DNA from 3 places in the Paenibacillus sp. BIHB 4019 genome. Region 3 is predicted to be linked to each of the others. Evidence: predicted binding sites of a transcription regulator. Region 3 holds the regulator's gene; each other region holds the start of a gene.

Region 1 (6,879 bases), 3.1 Mb from region 3:
GATAAGCAATTATAATAAAGAGAATAGCAGCCAAGCACAACAACAATAATATAAGCAAGCAGGTTGCAGTTACAACACATCTATATTAAGGGGAGAAATCGAAGATGAAAAAACGTTTAGGTTTTATGTTGTCTATTGTTCTTATGTTCGCATTAGTATTGTCTGCTTGTGGCGGCGGCAACAAGGGTACTTCTGGCACAAACGGAGCAGCGTCGCCTGAAGCGTCTACTGCACCTGAAGAATCGGCAGCAGCGGGTGCTAAGCTTAAAATCGGTATGGTTACAGATACGGGCGGCGTAAATGATAAATCCTTCAACCAAAGCGCTTGGGATGGCTTGCAACGTGTAACGAAAGATACAGGCTCCGAAACGAAATATTTGGAAAGTAAAGGCGACGCTGATATGGAACCGAATCTGCGCGCATTCATTTCTGAAAAATACGATATGATTTGGGGCGTAGGCTTCCTGTTCCAAGATGCAATGGGTAAAGTGGCGAAAGACAACCCGGACTCCAAGTTCGGCATCATCGACTCCGCTGTTGACGCACCGAACGTGGTTTCCGTTAACTTCGCAGCTAACGAAGGTTCGTTCCTTGTAGGCGTAGTTGCTGGCTTGACAACAAAATCGAATAAAATTGGTTTTGTGGGCGGCATGGAAATTCCAAGCGTAACTGTGTTTGAAGCAGGCTTCAACGCAGGCGTGGCAGCAGTAAACCCTGATGCGAAAATCATTCGCAACTACACAGGCGAGTTCGGTAAACCAGATCTAGGTAAAGCAGCAGCAGCTGTTATGTATAATGATGGCGTAGATGTTATTTTCCAAGTTGCTGGTGGTACTGGTAACGGCGTATTTAACGAAGCAACGGCTCGTAAAAAAGCAGGCCAAGATGTTTGGGTAATCGGTGTTGATAAAGACCAATCGATCGAATTCGGCAACGAAGTCACGCTTACTTCCATGCTTAAGGGCGTTGAAGCTGCGATTTACCAAGTTTCTAATGACCTGATTAGCGGCAAATGGGAAGGCGGCAAATCGCTTGTTCTTGGTCTGAAAGACGGTGCAGTAGGTCTGCCAGAAAACAACCCTAACGTTTCTGAAGAAATTATGAAAAAAGTTGAAGATTACAAACAACAAATTATTAGCGGATCGCTTGTAGTTCCAGCTGATATTAAATAATTTTCAATCAATTTATCTAGATGTCGTTTGTTTATTATGTACAGCCGACAAGACCTGCTATGAGCTGGTCTTGTCCTTTTTTGAGATTGGGAGCTAACAAACCGGGGAGGATAACTGGATGAAACAAAGTGCAGCGGCTGTCACACTTAAGGGGATTACGAAACGCTTTCCCGGTCTTGTAGCCAATGATTCGATCGATTTTGAGCTCAAGAAAGGCGAGATCCATGCTTTGCTGGGCGAGAATGGTGCAGGCAAGTCCACATTGATGAACATTTTGTTCGGGCTGTATCAGCCGGATGAAGGAGAAATTTGGGTTAACGGCAATAAAACAGTTATTGAAGGTGCAGGTAAGGCGATTGAACTCGGAATTGGCATGGTGCATCAGCACTTTAAGCTCGTACAGCCATTTACGGTGGCTGAAAATATTGTGCTTGGCAATGAGCCGCGCAAGTTTGGCACATTCGTCAATTATAAGCAAGCAAATGACAAAGTCCGTTCCATCTCGGAGCGTTATGCATTGAAAGTAGATCCGCAGGTGCGGATTAAAGATATTACGGTGGGCATGCAGCAGCGTGTGGAAATTTTGAAAACTTTGTACCGCGGGGCCGAAATTTTGATCTTCGATGAGCCGACAGCGGTGCTGACCGTACAGGAAATCGAAGAGCTGATTGGCATTTTGCGCAATTTGGCTGCCGAAGGCAAGTCCATTATTTTGATTACGCATAAGCTCAAAGAGGTTATGGCACTTGCAGATTCCGTTACGGTTATTCGTCGCGGCAAGGTTGTGCGTACCGTCACGACCAAAGAAACGAATGAGCAGCAGCTTGCTGAACTTATGGTAGGGCGCGATGTTAATTTCCAGGCTATAAAGACTAAGAAAGAGCCCGGAGAGCTTATCGTATCCGTTGACAACCTTACAATGAAGGGCGAAGAGAAAAAACTCGTTCTGAACGGGGTAGCTTTTGATATCCGTGCGGGCGAAATTTTGGGTATTGCTGGTGTTGATGGCAATGGACAAAGTGAGCTGGTACAGGCCATCACAGGAATGCGTAAAGCATCAGGCGGATCTGTAAAGCTTCAGGGTAAGGAAATGATCAATAAAACGCCGCGCCAGTTATCCGTTGCAGGTGTAAGCCACATTCCAGAGGACCGTCACAAGCATGGAATGGTACTGGATTTCACGCTCAGCGAAAACATGGTGCTGGATACGTATTTTGATCCGCAGTTCGGCAAAAACGGCTTTATCGATTATAAAGCGATAGACTTGCTTGCGAATCAGTTAGTAACGGAATTTGATGTACGTTCATCGGGTATCGGAGCGAAGGCACGTTCCTTGTCGGGCGGCAACCAGCAGAAAGCTATTATTGCCCGTGAGCTCTGGAAAAACCCATCATTGCTCATAGCAGTGCAGCCGACTCGTGGCTTGGATATAGGCGCAATCGAATATGTGCATAAGCGGCTGATTGAAGCGCGGGATGCAGGTAAAGCGATTTTGCTTGTATCGTTCGAGCTGGATGAGCTGTACGCGTTGTCTGACCGCATTGCGGTTATGTATGAAGGTAAAATAATGGGCTATGCCGATGCTGATCAGCGTGATGATCAGCAGCTGGGTCTAATGATGGCAGGCAATTCGGCGGCAAATGAGCCGAGCAAAGGTGGGAGATAGCAACCATGGATAAAGTCAAAGGAATTGCTGGCAAAACATTCAATAAAACATCTTTCCTCGTCCCCTTGGTGGCTATCATTTTGGGTCTGTTATGCGGGGCGATAGCCATGCTGGCAGGCGGGTTCGATCCTATACTGGCTTACCAATCGCTGATTAAAAAGCTATTTGGCAGTCCTTACGATATGGGCGAGGCTATTCGTGCGATTACCCCGCTGATATTCACAGGCACAGCGGTTGCTTTCGCTTTCCGTACAGGCCTGTTCAATATCGGGGTAGAAGGCCAGTTCATGATGGGTATGACTGGTGCAACCGTCATCGGGATTACGCTTGACCTACCGTGGTTTCTGCATGCTCCGCTTGCTATTATTGTCGGAGCGCTGTGCGGAGGCTTATGGGCGGCATTGACCGGCTATTTGAAGGCTGTTCGCGGCGTTAACGAAGTTATTTCCTCAATTATGTTGAACTGGGTTGCGCTTTATTTGTCCAATTACATTATTCGCGCATTTTTTGTGGCAAAAGGGCAGCAAAAATCAGATCCAATCCAAGAATCTGCACTGGTATCGATTGGCTGGTTGTCTGATGCGATGGATCATGCCCGTATGCATTGGGGTACTGTCATTGCCTTGCTTGGTATTGGTGTATTTTATATTATTTTGTGGAGAACGAAGCAGGGCTATGAGCTCAGAGCAGTGGGACAAAGCCCTGACGCAGCGCTGTATGCAGGGATTAATGTCAATCGCACCATTGTAAAGTCGATGTTTATTAGCGGCTTGTTTGCGGGGCTGGCAGGCGTGTTTGAGTCGCTGGGCGTATTTGGCTATCAGACAATTCTGGCAGCGCCATGGGGCTATGGCTTTGATGGTATCGCGGTTGCTTTGCTTGGCGGCAATACGCCAATTGGCGTATTGTTCGGTGCTATACTGTTCGGTGGTCTCAGCTATGGCTCTGCGGGCATGAGCTTTGGAGCGGGCGTACCGCCCGAGCTCGTTCGAATCGTTATCGGCTCGATCATCTTCTTTATTGCTTCGCATGGCATAGTAAAGTTTTTCATAAAACCATTCCTTGGACGACGTGCAGACAAGCGTAAGGAGGCGATCTAATATGAATGCACTGGAAATATTGGGTCAGCTTATTAACGTTACGCTTGTATTTTCTACGGCGCTTATTTTTACCGGTCTCGGCGGTCTCTTTTCCGAGCGATCTGGCGTTATTAATATCGGTCTCGAGGGCTTGATGGTGTCAGGCGCGTTCGCGGCAGCAGTCATTACCGACTATGCGATACAAGCTGGTTATGAGGAATCTGCTCCGTGGATAGGCTTAGTGGGGGCGGCTATATATGGGGTGATATTTGCCCTTCTACATGCGGTATCTACCATTACATTTAAGGCGGATCAGACGATAGTCGGTGTCGTTATTAATATTTTGGCAGCGGGCATCGCCATTTATTTAACGAAAAGCTTGTATGAAGGTTCGGGACAGACAACGACGCTGACTCATGTATTCAACAAATGGGAAATCCCTTATTTATCGGATATTCCGTTTTTTGGCGAGGCGTTCTTTAAAGCTTATCCGACGACATATGTTGTTATTTTGCTTGTCATTATCAGCTATATTGTACTGTACAAAACGCACTTCGGCTTGCGCCTTCGCGCAGTCGGCGAATACCCGAGCTCGGCCGACACAGTGGGGATCAGCGTAACAAAATATCGTTATATCGGCGTGCTGCTCAGCGGCGCACTTGCAGGTCTTGGCGGTGCGACCATTACGTTAACAACGACGAGCAACTTTGCCCATAATACGATTTCGGGCCAAGGCTTTATCGCTATCGCGGCTGTAATTTTCGGAAAATGGAATCCGCTCGGCGTTGCGGGAGCTGCTATTTTCTTCGGCTTCGCGCAAGCGATTCGCAACTTTGCCCAGCTGTTCGATTGGTCGCAGCAAATTCCGACCGAGTTTTTCTATATGCTGCCATACGTATTGACGCTGGTTGTACTCGTAGGTGCAGTAGGACGTTCTTCTGCTCCAGGCTCGCTTGGCGAACCATACGATCCGGCAAAACGCTAACAGGATCAAAGAGCTCCAAACTTCCCATGGATATCACGTATGCCGTGATTAATCCATGGGAAGTTTTTTTATATTCTGATTATTTGCGCAAGGTTAGTCACAGAAAATCCACGATTGTGGATAACTTGTTGATAACCATGTGCGTAAATGCTGCATTTATACACAATAGTCGCCAATGATGGAAAGTTCAGCTGCGGCAGGCGCTATTTTCAAAGGGAATTCACACTTTTGTCATAAACGCATTGACAGCATGATCTGCCTGGAGTAAATTAAACCTTATCAAATGAATTTACCGTAAAGGTCAAATGAAAGGCGAACGACTTTTTAGGTTTGTGCATCAATTCACAAAGTCGGAAGTAGCCATATCTGGAATGGGCAATCAGCTTGCCCTTCCCTCATAAGAGGAGAGGATTAACTGTGGAAGCACTGGCACTGGAACGCAAGGCGGAGCAGAACCGCGAACTGCGGGAACGGCTAATGCAATTGAAGAAAGAGCGCAACGCCATCATTCTTGCTCATTATTATCAGCGTGATGAAATTCAAGAGGTTGCAGATTTCCGTGGAGATTCGTTTTTGCTAGCACAAAAAGCGGCGCAGACGGACGCGGATGTTATCGTATTTTGCGGCGTGCATTTTATGGGCGAGAGCGCAAAAATTTTGGCACCGAACAAAACGGTTATTATTCCGGACGAGCGTGCAGGCTGCCCGATGGCGGATATGGTCAATGTCGATGGTCTTCGCAAGCTGAAAGCCCAGCATCCGAATGCGACCGTCGTTACGTATATTAACTCATCTGCCGAAATTAAGGCAGAGACTGACATCTGTTGTACATCGGCCAATGCGGTTAACGTTGTAAATTCCGTGGAAGGCCAAGACGTCATTTGGGTACCGGACAAAAACCTGGGGCATTACGTGCAGCAGAAAACCGATAAGAACATGATTATCTGGGAAGGTTACTGCAACACGCACGACATGTTGACGGTGAAGGATGTAGAGGAAATGAAGGCGAAACACCCGAATGCGCAGTTTGTTGTGCATCCTGAGTGCCGCCCTGAAGTGGTGGAGCTGGGTGATTTTGTCGGCAGTACGACAGCGATTATTAAATATTGCAAGGAATCGGATTGCAAGGAGTTTATCGTCGGCACGGAGGATGGCACGGGCTATCAGCTGCGGCTGGACAGCCCGGAAAAAACATTCCTTTTTGCATCTAAATATTTGGTCTGCCCGAACATGAAGGTTAATAACCTCAAGAAGCTGGTTAAATGCCTCGAAACGATGCAGCCGCAAATCTATGTACCGCCGCATGTGGCGGATCAAGCACGCTTGTCCCTGGAGCGCATGTTACTCGTGAAATAGGAGCAGCATGCGCTACTCCTATGCCTGGAGGCGCGAGAAATGATTCCCAGATACCTTGTAGACATCAAATTAGACGAACTGCCGGTAATCGAGAAGGATGTTATTGTGATTGGTGCCGGCATTGCCGGTCTTTTTACCGCACTTCGGGCAAGTGATCGGCATTCCGTGCTGATGATTACGAAGAAGTCGCTGCTGGACAGCAACACCCGCTATGCGCAGGGCGGCATTGCCGCGGTCATATCGGAAGATGATTCACCCGCTTATCACAGCGAGGACACGTTGATTGCGGGAGCGGGCTTGTGCTCGGAGGATGCGGTCAATGTGCTGGTGCATGAGGGACCGGAGGGTGTAAATCAGCTCATTGAAATGGGCACGCAGTTCGATTTGGAAAATGGCGAGTTTGCGCTGACAAAGGAAGGCGCTCACAGCCAGCGCCGTATTTTGCATGCCAATGGGGATGCGACGGGCTACGAAATTGTACGAGCCTTATCGGAGAAAGCATTGTCTAAGCCTGGTATTGAAGTATGGGACGACCATTTTGTCATCGATTTGGTAACTAATGATGGAGAATGCGTTGGCGCTGTTGTGCAAAAGCCTGACGGCACGCGTCTGCTTGTGCGC
Region 2 (6,879 bases), 2.7 Mb from region 3:
GGCTGCTTGGAATTTGGCATATGTTCCGAAGTATAGCTGGGCTTGTCATTTGGTTAATTGGTTTTTGGTATATACTGGCCACGCTATCCAAATGGGCCGAAGACCACGTCGAATCATATAAGAAATTGATTATTTGGTGGGCACCAGTACATAAAATTGTTATTAATATATTGACTTACGCGATTCATTTTATTTATTACATATTAATTATCAGCATGAATAGTACGATTTTGCTGCTAGTCTCCGTGCTTTTAGTTATAGGGCTTTACAGTGTGATTCCAGCAATTTCTATAATGTTTCAACGGTCGATGGAGCTGCTATTTTCCTTTTTCGCTCTCGAATTTAATGCCTCTGCATTTCTGGTGGATTCGGCTAAGCTGAAAGCGTCAGATATTTTGGGTTATCAATCGATTACGTTTTTCGTTATCTTATTTGCTTATTGCATTAAAATAATGACACAGTTCGTATACAGTCCACTGTTTTTAAAAATTGGCGGCCATCGAATTGTACGAAAGTTTCTGTGGTTAAACACCATTTTCAGTTACAGTTACTTGCGCATAGTCGTATACACAATTGCTTTTTTGGCTTTTACGATTCAGTCTTCATTTAAGATTATGAACGAGATCAATAGCGTTTTTGCTACATTTATAATAGTTGATGTCATTATTTATACGTTTCTTAGTTGGGCGAAGGGTAGAGGCGTATATGCCGAGCAGGAGCTGGAGCGGTATTTCCATCATTTACATGCCTATTTTACGGAGGTGGAGCAGCAGCTTGACGATAAGCGGCTTTCCGGTCAAGAGGGCAGCGAAAGGTTTGCAGCGATTACATTTATTGCTCAATACCCACAACTGGGGTTATGGGATAAGTTTAGTCTATATGTAAATCGGAATAGACGGCAGCGTTATTTCATTGCAAGAAAGGTGGTTGTGTTGCTGAAACGCAGATATGCGAACAGACAGCAGATACTGCTGGCAGCGCAATCTGCCAAGCGGCATCTTCTAAGTGCCAGAGCGTATCGCCCAAACCCGGATTACGAGCTGCTCGCAATTAGGCTGGAGGAGATTAAGCTGGAAATGGAAGACAGGCTGCGGACGTATGCCCAATCCGGCATACAGAAGGAGTATTTGGACAAACATCAGTTGTTTCGGATTGAACCGGTGAAGTGGAAGAAACGCGACTGGTTTTTTCAAGGCTTGTGCATGCTTCGGAGCAAGCGGCGAATGAGAGAGCTTAACGAGCAATATCGGCAATACTTGAAAATGATTGAAAAAATGAATGACGATATCGATACACTATACGTAGAGGGGATTTCAAAACAATTGGATCGGATCGCGCATAGATAAATGAATGAATAAAAACCATTGAAATACAGAACAGTCTGCCGCTATTAAGCGGCAGACTGTTCTGTATTTCTTATTCTGTTCTATTCCATCTCATCCCGAATCGACTCAATCAAGCCTTTCAGCTTGTTCGCCGACTTCTGGAACAGCGCCGTTTCTTCGTCGGACAGCGTCAGCTCCAGAACGTTGCGGATACCGCTGCGGTCAACGACGCATGGAACGCCGATGTATACATCGGATACGCCGAGGTAGTTGTCGAGCAGGGTCGACACGTTCAGCACGGCGCCTTCATCTTGCAGAATCGCGGTACAGATGCGGTCGAGTGCCAGAGCGATGGCGTAATACGTCGCGCCTTTTGCTTCAATAATTTGGTAAGCGGCATCGCGTGTGCCAGTGAAAATCCGTTCTTTCTGTTCGTCGTTCAGTCCGAGCTCCGTACCCGCAACGTTCGACAGGCTCCATACCGGCAGCTCGGAATCGCCATGCTCTCCGATAATCGGCGCGTGGACGCTGCGCGGATCAATGTTCAGCTCTTCGCCAATCAGATAGCGGAAGCGTGCGCTGTCGAGCAGCGTGCCTGAACCGATGACGCGGTTAACAGGCCAACGCGATTTTCGCAGGGAGAAGTAGCTCATGACGTCCACGGGGTTCGAGGCAATAAGCAGAATGCCATCATCGTTGTATTTCAAGACCTCATCAATAATTTGGTCAAAAATCGCCACGTTGCGCTTCAGCAGCTGTATGCGCTCTTCGCCCGGACGCTGCGCGACACCAGCCGTAATAATAATAATGTCTGCGCCTTTGCAGTCCTCGTAAGTGCCTGCCCATACCTTCGTGCCGCCAAGGAACGGCATGCCGTGGTTCATGTCGAGCGCATCGCCGATCGCTTTCTTCTCATTGGCATCGATAAGCACCAGCTCATCCATGCGATTGCGAAGCAGCAGCGTATAAGCGGTTGTTGAGCCTACAGCCCCAGCGCCAATGACAACAATTCTTGATTTTTTCATATCCGATCTCTCCCTGTCTAGTGATGTAGTTACTTCTAGTTTTGCTTTTGCCATTACTTCTGAATTACTCCTGCAATTCCTTCTGTTCTTGCTCTTGCGCGTGATCCTCTTTGTCGAAATAAGGCTTGTTCACGAAATAATACATATATCCCATTAATACGCCGCCGCCAATCAGATTGCCCAGTGTGACAGGCACAAGATTGTGAATGACGCCGCCGTAAGTAATCGTGTCTGGATGGTCGACGACTAGTGCAATAGCGAAGGTGCACATGTTGGCAATGCTATGCTCGTAGCCCGAAATAAAGAAGCAGAAGACGAACAGCATCATGGAAAACATTTTTGCCCCGTCATGCTTCATGCCCATCGGAATGAAAAAGGCGAGACAGACTAGCCAGTTACATAAAATCGCCCGGAAAAAAAGCTCCATCGACGACGTATGCATTTTCGCTTCGACGACACTGAGCAGGAACGTATTGACCTTCTCGCTGTCGAACAGTCCGGTTGTCATAATGAGCAGGGCGAACACGGCTGCGCCAAGCAGGTTGCCCGCGTAGCTGGTCAGCCACATTTTGATGGCGTCGGTCCATTTGAGCTTGCGCCGAAGCGCGGTAAACGAATAATAAAACGTATTGCCGGTAAACAAGTCGCCGCCGCCGTATGCGATGAGAATAATCGCAGCTCCGAACGTTAGCGCGGCCATCGGATAAGCGAGCGGAGAATGCTCGGCGTAAAAAAAGTTACCCGTCTTAAAGGCGACTATAACGCCAAAGCCGATGAACATGCTGGCGAGCATGGACCTGGAAATATACCGGATGCGGCTTTGTTGAAAAATCATATGCTTCTTATGTGCGAGTTGCTCGACCTTGCGTAGCGGTTCAGTTTCCATGAGCATTCACTCCTCTTGCTGCTTACTGAGGTTAGAATAACACAGGAGGGACACAGTCGATTGTGACATTCCTCACAGGTAAAGGCGAAAATTGTTACAGAATAAGGGATTCCCGGCGGAGTGGACAACTACTGAGCTAATGATTATTCCTGTAATGGCAAAAATTAGGTATTCTTCTTGTAGATGCAAACGGAGGTGCACATCTATTTGCATAAATATAGCGGCATTAAAGAATGAGGCTTCACCACAACCAAATTAAATGGAATAAAGGAGAGTTTATTCGATGAAAAAATGGATTGGTGCTCTATTATCTTTGGCCCTTATTATTGCAATTTCTGGTGTGCAGCCTGCCCCTGTATCGGCGGCAGAAGTTGTAAGCGTTACCATTATTGTTTCTAAAAATACGACCTACGACGGCAAAGGCAAAGTTTTTGTCGCGAACCCGAGTACGTTAGGGGATGGCAGCCAGGCTGAGAACCAGAAGCCGGTATTCCGTCTGGAAGCGGGCGCAACGCTGAAAAATGTCATTATCGGCGCTCCTGCTGCCGACGGCGTTCACTGCTATGGCAGCTGCAATATTGAGAATGTGACTTGGCAGGATGTAGGCGAGGACGCTTTGACTCTAAAGTCTTCCGGTACCGTTAATATTACAGGAGGCGGCGCATATAAAGCCTATGACAAAGTGTTTCAAATGAATGCATCCGGCACGATCAATATTAAAAATTTCAAGGCCAATGACATCGGCAAGCTCGTTCGTCAAAATGGCGGCACCTCTTATGCGGTATCCATGAATGTTTCAAATAGCGATATTTCCAAGGTGAAGGATTCCATTTTGCGAACAGACAGCAGCTCCACAACGGGCAAAATAACAAATACGCGCTATTCTGGCGTGCCGACGCTGTTCAAAGGTTTTGCATCCGGCAAAACCAGCCAATCCGGAAACACGGCTTATTAGGCGATCCTTCCGAAAAAAGACGCGGCAATGCCGCTTAAGCTGTAGCTTAAGCCTAAGCCTGAGCTTGAATCTAAGCCGCAGAGCCTGGCGTTTGGAAGGATAGCCGTCCCCCGTAAGTAAGCCTGTTTATATATCATCAACAGGGCCTGTGCCGAGATTAGGCGGCATGGGCTCTGTTTCCCATTTGGCGACAATGAGCATATCCAAATGTCTGGCGGAGCGCAGCAAATCCTGCACAATCGTTTTGCGGACTAGCATTTGCCAAGGCGGCCGGCGCGATTGTCCAATAATGAGCTGGGTCGCTTGCAGCTCAGCCATCTTTTTCAGCAAAATCCCGCTAATTTCCTGGCGTCTATCTGCCGCACTTGCCGCCAGCTGGCCGCCAAGCCGCTCGCACAGCTGCCGCAGCGCATGGAGCCGCTTTTGCTGCTCCTCAGTTTGCTGGGTTTTACGGCTGTGCACATAATGGACATGCCATTCTGCCTTCAAGCGATGAGCGATGCGAAAGCCGCGGCGAATCAGTCTTTCCGCCTGATCACCCAAATCGATGCATACAAAAATCACCTCGCGCTTGCGCCAAGGTCCTCGAAGCGAAGGGCCGCGTTCCCACGACTCCAGCCGTTCATCGACATCATCCGCAATTTCGCGCAGCGCCAGCTCGCGCAAGGCAATCAAATTGCCGATTTTGAAAAAAGAGCCCAGCGCCTGCTCCACCTTTTCCTGCTTGTAAATTTTGCCGTCGCGCATGCGCTGCGCCAGCATTTGGGGTGTAACGTCTATGAGCTCGATTTCACTTGCCATTTGTAAAATCGCGTCCGGCACCGTTTCTCTCACCCGCACACCGGTCAACTGCTCCACGGCGTCATTCAAGCTTTCCACATGCTGCACGTTTACGGTGGAAATGACGGAAATTCCGTGCTCCAGCAGCTGCAAAATATCCTCGTACCTTTTCTTGAGCAGGCTGCCGGGCACATTCGTATGGGCAAGCTCATCGACCAGCACAACCTCGGGGCGGCGCGCAATAACAGCCGTTGTATCCATTTCCTCAAGCCGCGCTGACCCATAGGGAATAACTGCCCGGGGCAAAATCGCCAAGCCGCCGACCTGCTCGGCCGTTTCCTGGCGTCCATGCGTTTCCAGCCAGCCAATGACGACATCTACGCCTTTACGCTTCAGAATGTTGCCTTCCTGGAGCATTTTGTACGTTTTCCCGACGCCGGGAGCGGCTCCGATATAAATTTTGAACGTGCCGCGTCGCATGCGCTGGGCCTGTTCCTCCATTTCGCGGGAGTCCAGCCGATGAAAAAGCGCCTCCTGCCCGCCCCGCCGGGTTTTAACGGGCAAAATCCGTTCACCCTCATGCTCCGCCCGATCCGTCATCACAAACACGTCGATGTTCCGTATTTTGCGGAGCACGCGGTTGACGATAGAGCCTTGCAGCCGCTCCTGCCATGCTTTTTTCTTGGAATGGCCCATCACAATGCGCGTCGCATGCTGCCGCGTTGCATATGCCACAAGTGCGGCAGGCAGCTTGCACGCATGCGCCAGAGGGAGCTCCTCGAATGCGCCGCCGACCTTCGCCACCAGCTTTTGCATCGAGCGTTTGATCGTTTGCTGTTCCTTCGATAGGCTGCGGCCCGGCAGCAGAAAGGTGACGACGGCAAGCTCGCCATGCAGCCGCTTGGCAATTTGCTGGCCCCGGCGCACATATAGGGAGCCATTAAAGTGATATTGCGCCGATACGACAATCCGCTCGGCTGCTCCAGATGGGCCGCTTAAGCCCAGCGCTTCGCGGTGCTTTTCCAGCGTTTCGTGGACACCCTCTGCCATGAGGCAGAGAGCGACTTCACGCAGAACAGCCAGATTGCCGGGCAGCCGCATAGCCGGATGGAGGGAGCTGCCGAGCAGTCCCTCTTCCATCCGGCTCAGCATCGTCTCCGGAGAGACATCAATGAGGCGAACCTCATCGGCCCATTCCAGCGTGTCCGCCGGAACCGTCTCCTCCGCGCGAATGCCCGTCATTTTGAAAATAACTCCGTCCTCGCCCTCCAGCTCGTAGACATTAATCGTCGTAATGATGCTGATGCCATGCTCCAGCAAATATTGAATGTCCTCCAGCCGCGTCTGGAAGCGGGCGCATGTACGGTTGCGATGGGCGAGTCCATCGACGAGCACGGCCTCCGGGTTGCGGGCGAGCAGCGTCTCCAGCGGCAAATCCTGCTGCTCCTTGCCATCGCGCTGCCACTTAATGCTCGGGACATGCTCCAGCTCAGACTCAAGCGCCGCTTGATTCCTATTTGTGCTTGGAGCTGGCGTTAAGGCGCAAATGACGACATCAATGCCCTGCTGCTTCAGCAGCTGGCCTTCCTGCAGCAGATGATACGTTTTCCCGGAGCCCGCGACCGAGCCGATGATGATTTTCAGGCGTCCTTTATGCAGCTGGGAGATAGAAGCCAATATCTCCTCCGGCGTCTTGCGTTGATACGGTGGCATTTTGCTCCCGCCTTCTTTTTTATTTGGCGATTCGTGTGGATAAAGCCAGATTCAGCTCCAGCACATTGACGCGCTTGTCACCGAAGAGGCCGAGCTCGCGTCCTTTCGTATGCGCGTGTACAAGCTCTTCCAGCTCTGCCTTTGGCAGTCCCGTCAGCTTGCTGATTCTTGCAATTTGTACGATAGCCGACTGCG
Region 3 (6,879 bases):
GCATTACGCATGATCATCATCATCGCGCTGATAGCGATGCGATGGCGACCGCCGTTATATTCGCCAAATCAGTTCAAAAGCTACGGAGCTTGCCGCTGCTGACTTTGCAGCGGTTATCTTCGCTTGTAGACAATGGCAGCGATTTAAGCTGGTTTATTACGCTGACGCTGAAGCAGGTGGAACAGAACATCGTTATGGGTGTTCCGGATTATGATTTTTTCAACCAGTTTGCGTTGAAAGCAAGAGAATGGACAGAGGAAAAGCCCGCGCGAAGCGAAGAGGGAGCCTCGCCTTTGCAGGATATGTCATTCGAGCAATATTTGGATGAAATCAAGCAGCGTTTTATTGAGCAATTCCCGAATTATGAAGAACGCGAAGCTCAGACGACGATGTTTCATGAAGTGTTTGATTCGCTGGATAGCAAACGCCATTTGCTCATTGAAGCGGGTACAGGTACAGGAAAGTCTCTTGGTTATCTGATTCCAGCGCTCTATTATGGTATCCGTCAAGATGAGAAGATAGTCGTCAGCACGCATACCATTAATTTGCAAGAGCAGCTAAGGCATCGCGATGTGCCGCTGCTTAAACAGATTTTGCCGATTGAGTTCCGAGCTTCTATTTTCAAGGGCAGAGGGAATTATTTGTGCCTGCGCAAATTTGAAAGTAAAATAAATACGAGGGATATGATGTCCCCCGTTGATGATGCGATTACAGCCTCGCAAATGGTCGTTTGGCTGGGCGAGACGGAAACAGGCGATCAGGAAGAGCTGAATTTCAGCAACAAGGGGACTGATTTCTGGTCCACCGTTGCCAGCGATGCAGATTCCTGCCTGAACCGGGCTTGTCCTTGGTTTAAACGCTGCTACTACCATCGTGCGAAGCATGAAGCGAATATTGCCGATGTGTGCATTACGAATCACTCCATGCTGTTTACAGACATTCAAGCGGATCATCGGCTGCTGCCGACTTACAGCCATTTGATTGTCGATGAAGCACATCATGTGGAGGAAGTAGCAAGCAAGCATTTAGGCATGCAGCTCGGCTATTATTCGATAACGAATGCGATAACCCGGATGTTCAAGGATAGTCGTTCCGGCTTGCTGCCCTCGTTGCGCATTCATCTTCAGCAGGAAAGCGATGAGCGGGTTCAAGGCTGGCTTGAGACGATTGACACCATTATCCCGACCTTCACGGAAGTGAAGGAGCATTGGGAGAGGCTCTTTGAAATGCTGTACAGCTTTGTGCAAGCTTCTCCTGACGCGACGGGTGAAAACAATCAATCCGTTTATCGCCTGCGAGGCGACAGCCTGCCTGAAGGCTGGTCCGAAGTGCTCGCCGAAGAGACCAATATTCATACGGAGCTCATACGCGTGCTGAAGACAGCTGAGAAAATGTCCGAGGAAATTAAAGACCGCATCGATGAGCTGGCCGTACAGGCGCTTGTAACGGACTTGAATGGCGTTTTGCGCGATTTGACGAGAGTTAAGGATGATCTGCGCAGCTTTATGAAAGTCGATCAGACGACGGACGTATTCTGGCTGGAAGCCAACATGACCTACAAGCATCGCTCGCTGCATCTTTATGCGGTGCCGATTGATGTGAGCAGCCAGCTTCAGCAGTATTTATTTGATGTGAAGGACAGCATTATTTTAACGTCAGCTACCCTTTCGGTGCAAAAGTCATTCCAGTTTGCCGAAGAGCAGCTTGGACTTAGCGGCTTTGAAGAGGCGGGCAGATTGCGCACCGTACAGCTGGCATCGCCGTTTAATTACCGGGAGCAGGCGCTCGTCATTATACCGCGCAATTTCCCTGTTCTTAAAGGCTCGGCGGGCGAGCCCGCATTTATTTCAATGCTCGTCTCTTCTTTGGCAGATGCGGTGCAGCAGACCAATGGCAGAATGCTGGTGCTGTTCACCTCTTACCGAATGCTCAAGCAGGTATATGACCCGCTTAAAGCGGCGCTCGCGGCCACCAGCATTCAAGTGCTGGGCCAAGGCATCGACAGCGGCAATCGTACGAAGCTGACGCGGCGTTTTTTGCAGCAGCCAGAGTCCGTTTTGCTTGGTACAAGCAGCTTTTGGGAAGGCGTTGACATTCCAGGCGAAGCCTTGACTTGCCTTGCCATCGTCCGATTGCCATTCCAACCGCCCAATCATCCGCTGCTGGAAGCGAAGTCGGAATTGCTGCAGCGCCAAAAGCAAAATCCATTTATGAAGCTGTCGATTCCGCAAGCGGTTATTCGCTTCAAGCAGGGATTCGGCAGGCTCGTGCGAACGGCGAAGGATAAAGGGATTGTCATTATTTATGATACGCGAGTGATAGAAACGTATTATGGCAAGCATTTTCTGTATTCCTTGCCTGGCCCGAAAATTGAGCATATGCATATCGAGCAAATTGTACCGAGAATGAAAGAATGGCTTGGTGCCGAGAGGGAGGAGGAGAACGGGTGAAGCAGACGAAAATATCGGAGGCGGTCGTAAGACGCCTCCCCATTTACCTGCAAGTGCTGAACGAGCTGAACAACCGGGAGGTGCAAACCGTTTCGTCCCAGGAGCTTGGCGTCAAGCTGGATTTGAATCCGGCGCAAATCCGCAAGGACTTGGCGTATTTCGGCGATTTTGGCCGTAAGGGCATCGGCTATGATGTGACTTATTTAATTGAGAAGATTCGCCAAATTCTCAAGCTTGACCAGACGATAAATGTCGCGCTTGTCGGTGCGGGTAATTTAGGCCATGCGCTGTGCAATTATAATAAATATTCCAAAGACAATATGAAAATCATCGCGGTGTTTGATGTGCATCCATCGAAAATCGGCTCGCAAATTAATAATTTGACCGTTATGCCGATGGATATGCTGAAACAAACGGTGGAGGAAAACAATATCCGGATCGGCATTATAACCGTTCCCGGATTTGAAGCGCAAAATGTCGCTAATCAATTCATTGACGCTGGCATTGAAGGCTTGCTTAATTTTGCCCCAGCGATATTGAAGGTACCAGAGGAAATTCGCATTCATCATGCTGACTTTACGAAAGAGCTGCTAAGTCTGGCATATTACTTGGAGAGGGAAAGGGATGACGAAAATGAGCCAAATTTGGATTGAAAATGGACGTTTTGTAACGATGGAGGACGGCGAGCATGTGCTGCAAGGGCATATGGTTGTAACCGATGATCGCATTACATATATCGGAGCAGAAGCTCCAACTGGGCTGCAAGCCGATGTGCAAAAGCTGGATGGCAGCAAGCTTGCCTTTATGCCGGGTCTAGTAAACACGCATGGACATGCGGCTATGACTTTGCTGCGCGGCTATTCCGATGATCAAAACCTGCAAGTATGGCTGGAGCAAAAAATGTGGCCGATGGAAGGCAAATACATCGACATCGATACCCGTGCAGGCAGCGCGCTTGCCGTGGTGGAAATGCTGAAATCCGGTACGACGGCTTTCGTGGATATGTATGACCGCATGGACCAGCTAGCCGAAGTTGTTGAACAGTCCGGCATTCGCGGCTGTCTGACGCGCGGCGTCATCGGCCTTTGCCCGGAGGATGTACAGCAAGCGAAGCTGGCGGAAGCGATTGCTTTCGCACGCGATTGGAACGGCAAGGCCGATGGCCGGATTACGACGATGATTTCGCCGCATGCGCCTTATACATGCCCGCCAGATTATATTGAGAAATTTGTACAGGCCGCGCATGATTATGATTTGCCGCTGCATACGCATATGTCAGAATCGATTGCCGAAGTAGAACAAAACGTTCGCGATTATGGCGTTCGTCCCGTTCAGCATCTCGACAATTTAGGCTTCTTCTCGCGTCCGGCGCTCGTTGCTCATGCGGTGCATTTGAATGACGAGGAAATTGCGCTGCTGGCTGAACGCAAAGTAGCCGTATCGCATAACCCGGTCAGCAACCTCAAGCTGGCAAGCGGCATTGCCCGCGTTCCTGCTTTGCTTCGCGCAGGTGTAACTGTATCGCTAGGCACGGACAGCGCGGCAAGCAACAACAATCTTGATCTGTTCAAGGAAATCAATCTTGCGGCTTTGCTGCATAAAGGTGTTTCTGGCGACCCTACAGTTGTGCCAGCGATTGAAGCTTTGCGTATGGGAACGGTATACGGCGCTCGCTCCATTTGGCAGGAGGATTCCATTGGCCGCCTGCGCGTTGGCATGAAGGCTGACTTCATCGCAATCGATATTGAACAGCCGCATTTTTATCCACAGACGGATATAGTGTCCCATTTGGTATACGCTGGCTCTGGCCGCGACGTTAAGCATGTTTGGGTGGACGGCCGCCAGGTTGTACGGGATGGCGAATGCACGCTGCTCGATGAGGAGAAAATTCGTCACGATGCTCAGGCGAGCTTCGAGAGGCTGTTGAAGGCATAATGCGGGCGAGAACGAGAAAGCCGTTTTGGACGGTAAAACGGGCTGTCTTTATTTCAGTTATTTTTATTATCGCATTGCTGACCGTTACGATTGTTTATTACCGTGCCGTGCATAAGGATTTATGGGCAGAGGAAGCGCCGATTAAAGCGCATGCGATTGAAGCCGCACAGTTGACGGAAGTTACCGGGATGACGAAGCAGGTGTGGGATGGCATTTCCTGGGTTGTAAAAGGGAATACGGCTGATGAACAAGACGTTTATGTATTTCTGACGACAGCGGAAGGTCCTGTGCTCACGGTGAAAGCGACTGAGCATATTACACAAGAGCAGGCAGATACTGCTTTACTGGGCAGCGAGCCGGATGCGGATATTAAAAGAACACAGCCGGGTTTGCTGAACGGCGAACCGGTGTGGGAAATTTTTTATAGCCGTGATGAAGCGATTACGAAATATTATTATGCGTATTATTCGTTCCGCGATGGCGCATTTTTGAAGAAATATAGTTTGGTAGGTGACAAGGCGTCCTAGCTGTAATGGATGCCTTAGCTGTAACAGTTGGAATTGCTGGCTATTATTACACCCCCTTATTCAACAGGCGATGTGATATACTTTCGTGTATCGGAGTGGATATGCGTTTGGCATATCACCGTCATTTTGAGAGGGGGATTTTTACGATGTTCAAACTCAAGATTATGCCGATTTTGATAACAGCTGCTGCGTCCGCCCTCGTTTTATTTGGAGGCTGGCTTATTTATCATCAGGTTGCATTCGCAGCTCCGCTTGCCAAGGCGGTTGATTCAATAGAAGGCATTGCTTCATCCGAGACACCTATTATGGATACGGACCGTATTACTTTCCCGCTGACGCTTTCAGCTGGAGCGGATTTAAAGCATGTATATGAAACGATAGCGGAGCAAAGCAAATCTGTCATTGGAAGCCGCGACATTCAGCTCGATATTGCGAATACAAGCTCGAACGCCAAGCTGGATCAGCTGTGGTCATCGTCTCTATTCAAAGTGGCTGAAGCGATGGAGCACAAAAACTATTCGACTATTCCTGAGACGCTGAAAGCTTTGGCGGATGAACATTCAGGTGTTCACGCTGTAACCGATATGGATGACACCAATGTATATATTACGCTGAAAGATGGTACGGCTACGAAGTATATCGTGCTTCCGCGTGTAGCCGCACAGCTGGAGGTGTCCAGTTATGCGTAAATACGGCATCGAAATCGCAATTGGTTTTATTCCGGTATTGATTGCCTTTCTTTTATTTGTGAATGTGAATTTAATGCCTTTTGTGCTGCTTGTCATTATCGCTGCTGCTGTCGTTTATTTAGCAACCGGCAGAGGAAAGCTTGCGCATGCTTCAGGTACGAAGCGGCGGAAGGTATCGGACAGCGTGCCATTCTCCTTTGAGCAAATTGGCGGACAGGAGCGTGCCAAGCAGGAGTTGATCGAGGCGCTCGATTTTCTAGTTCGGCATGAGGAACTGAGCAAGCTCGGCATTCGGCCGTTGAAGGGGATTTTGCTGACGGGACCTCCGGGAACCGGGAAGACGTTAATGGCGAAAGCAGCCGCGCAATATACCGATTCGATTTATTTAGCTGCCTCGGGCAGTGAATTTGTGGAGATGTACGTCGGCGTCGGGGCAGGCCGGATTCGTGACTTATTCAAAGAAGCGCGGACGAAAGCGAAGAAAGCGGGCAAGGAAAGCGCCGTTATTTTTATCGATGAGATCGAAGTGATCGGCGGCAAACGCGATGGCGGACAGCATCGGGAATATGATCAGACGCTTAATCAGCTGCTTACGGAAATGGACGGCATCCATGCCGATACGGCGCCGCGGCTGCTCATTATTGCGGCAACGAACCGTAAAGAAATGCTCGACAGCGCACTGCTTAGGCCCGGACGGTTCGACCGCCATATTGGTGTAGAACTGCCGGACAAAAAAGCACGCTATCAAATATTGAATATCCATGCGGCCAACAAGCCGCTTGCCGATACGGTGGAGCTGGAGAAAGTAGCTGCTGAGTCGTTCGGCTTCTCCGGCGCACAGCTTGAGAGCGTCATGAACGAAGGCGCCATTTATGCGATGCGGGAGCAAAGCGAGGTCATTGAAGAGCAGCATCTGGCTATGGCGATTGACAAGGTCATGATGGGCGAGAAGACGGATCGCGAGGCGACGAAGGAGGAGCGCGAGCGTGTGGCGCTGCATGAGCTCGGCCATGCGATTTCAGCAGAGCTGCTGCGTCCGGGCAGCGTATCTCAGGTTGCCTTGTCCCCGCGTGGTCAGGCGCTAGGCTATGTGCGTCATAATCCCGAGCAGGATCGTTATTTATACACGAGGGATTTTCTGAATGGGCAAATTATGATTGCGCTTGGCGGGGCGGCGGCTGAGGAAATCTTCTACGGCAATCGCAGCACGGGGTCGCGTGGCGACTTTGATCAGGCGATGAACATCGTTCGTACGCTCGTCGAATCAGGCTTAACGGA

The links. The regulator Rex, encoded in region 3, represses fermentation and respiration genes when NADH is low (regulators of the CRP and FNR family bind a similar motif). The targets are predictions, from matches to a motif close to TTGTGAAATATTTCACAA.
Region 1: a site for Rex is predicted at 5,233-5,250, ahead of nadA (quinolinate synthase NadA). Genes of this name have one in related genera too.
Region 2: a site for Rex is predicted at 3,297-3,314, ahead of BBD42_RS10455 (formate/nitrite transporter family protein). Genes of this name have one in related genera too.

The regions. Positions count from the first base shown of each region.
Region 1 is NZ_CP016808.1:2,023,694-2,030,572, reverse strand. Features, by position in the region: gene BBD42_RS08530 (BMP family lipoprotein) at 105-1,172, shown strand; gene BBD42_RS08525 (ABC transporter ATP-binding protein) at 1,291-2,838, shown strand; gene BBD42_RS08520 (ABC transporter permease) at 2,844-3,938, shown strand; gene BBD42_RS08515 (ABC transporter permease) at 3,940-4,902, shown strand; gene nadA (quinolinate synthase NadA) at 5,320-6,258, shown strand; gene nadB (L-aspartate oxidase) at 6,298-6,879, shown strand, end outside.
Region 2 is NZ_CP016808.1:2,453,348-2,460,226, forward strand. Features, by position in the region: gene BBD42_RS10445 (hypothetical protein) at 1-1,346, shown strand, start outside; gene BBD42_RS10450 (L-lactate dehydrogenase) at 1,427-2,350, opposite strand; gene BBD42_RS10455 (formate/nitrite transporter family protein) at 2,415-3,236, opposite strand; gene BBD42_RS10460 (pectate lyase) at 3,520-4,191, shown strand; gene BBD42_RS10465 (histidine kinase) at 4,318-6,684, opposite strand; gene kdpC (potassium-transporting ATPase subunit KdpC) at 6,704-6,879, opposite strand, start outside.
Region 3 is NZ_CP016808.1:5,167,298-5,174,176, forward strand. Features, by position in the region: gene dinG (ATP-dependent DNA helicase DinG) at 1-2,450, shown strand, start outside; gene BBD42_RS22595 (redox-sensing transcriptional repressor Rex) at 2,447-3,103, shown strand; gene BBD42_RS22600 (amidohydrolase) at 3,084-4,385, shown strand; gene BBD42_RS22605 (hypothetical protein) at 4,385-4,912, shown strand; gene BBD42_RS22610 (hypothetical protein) at 5,059-5,601, shown strand; gene BBD42_RS22615 (AAA family ATPase) at 5,594-6,879, shown strand, end outside.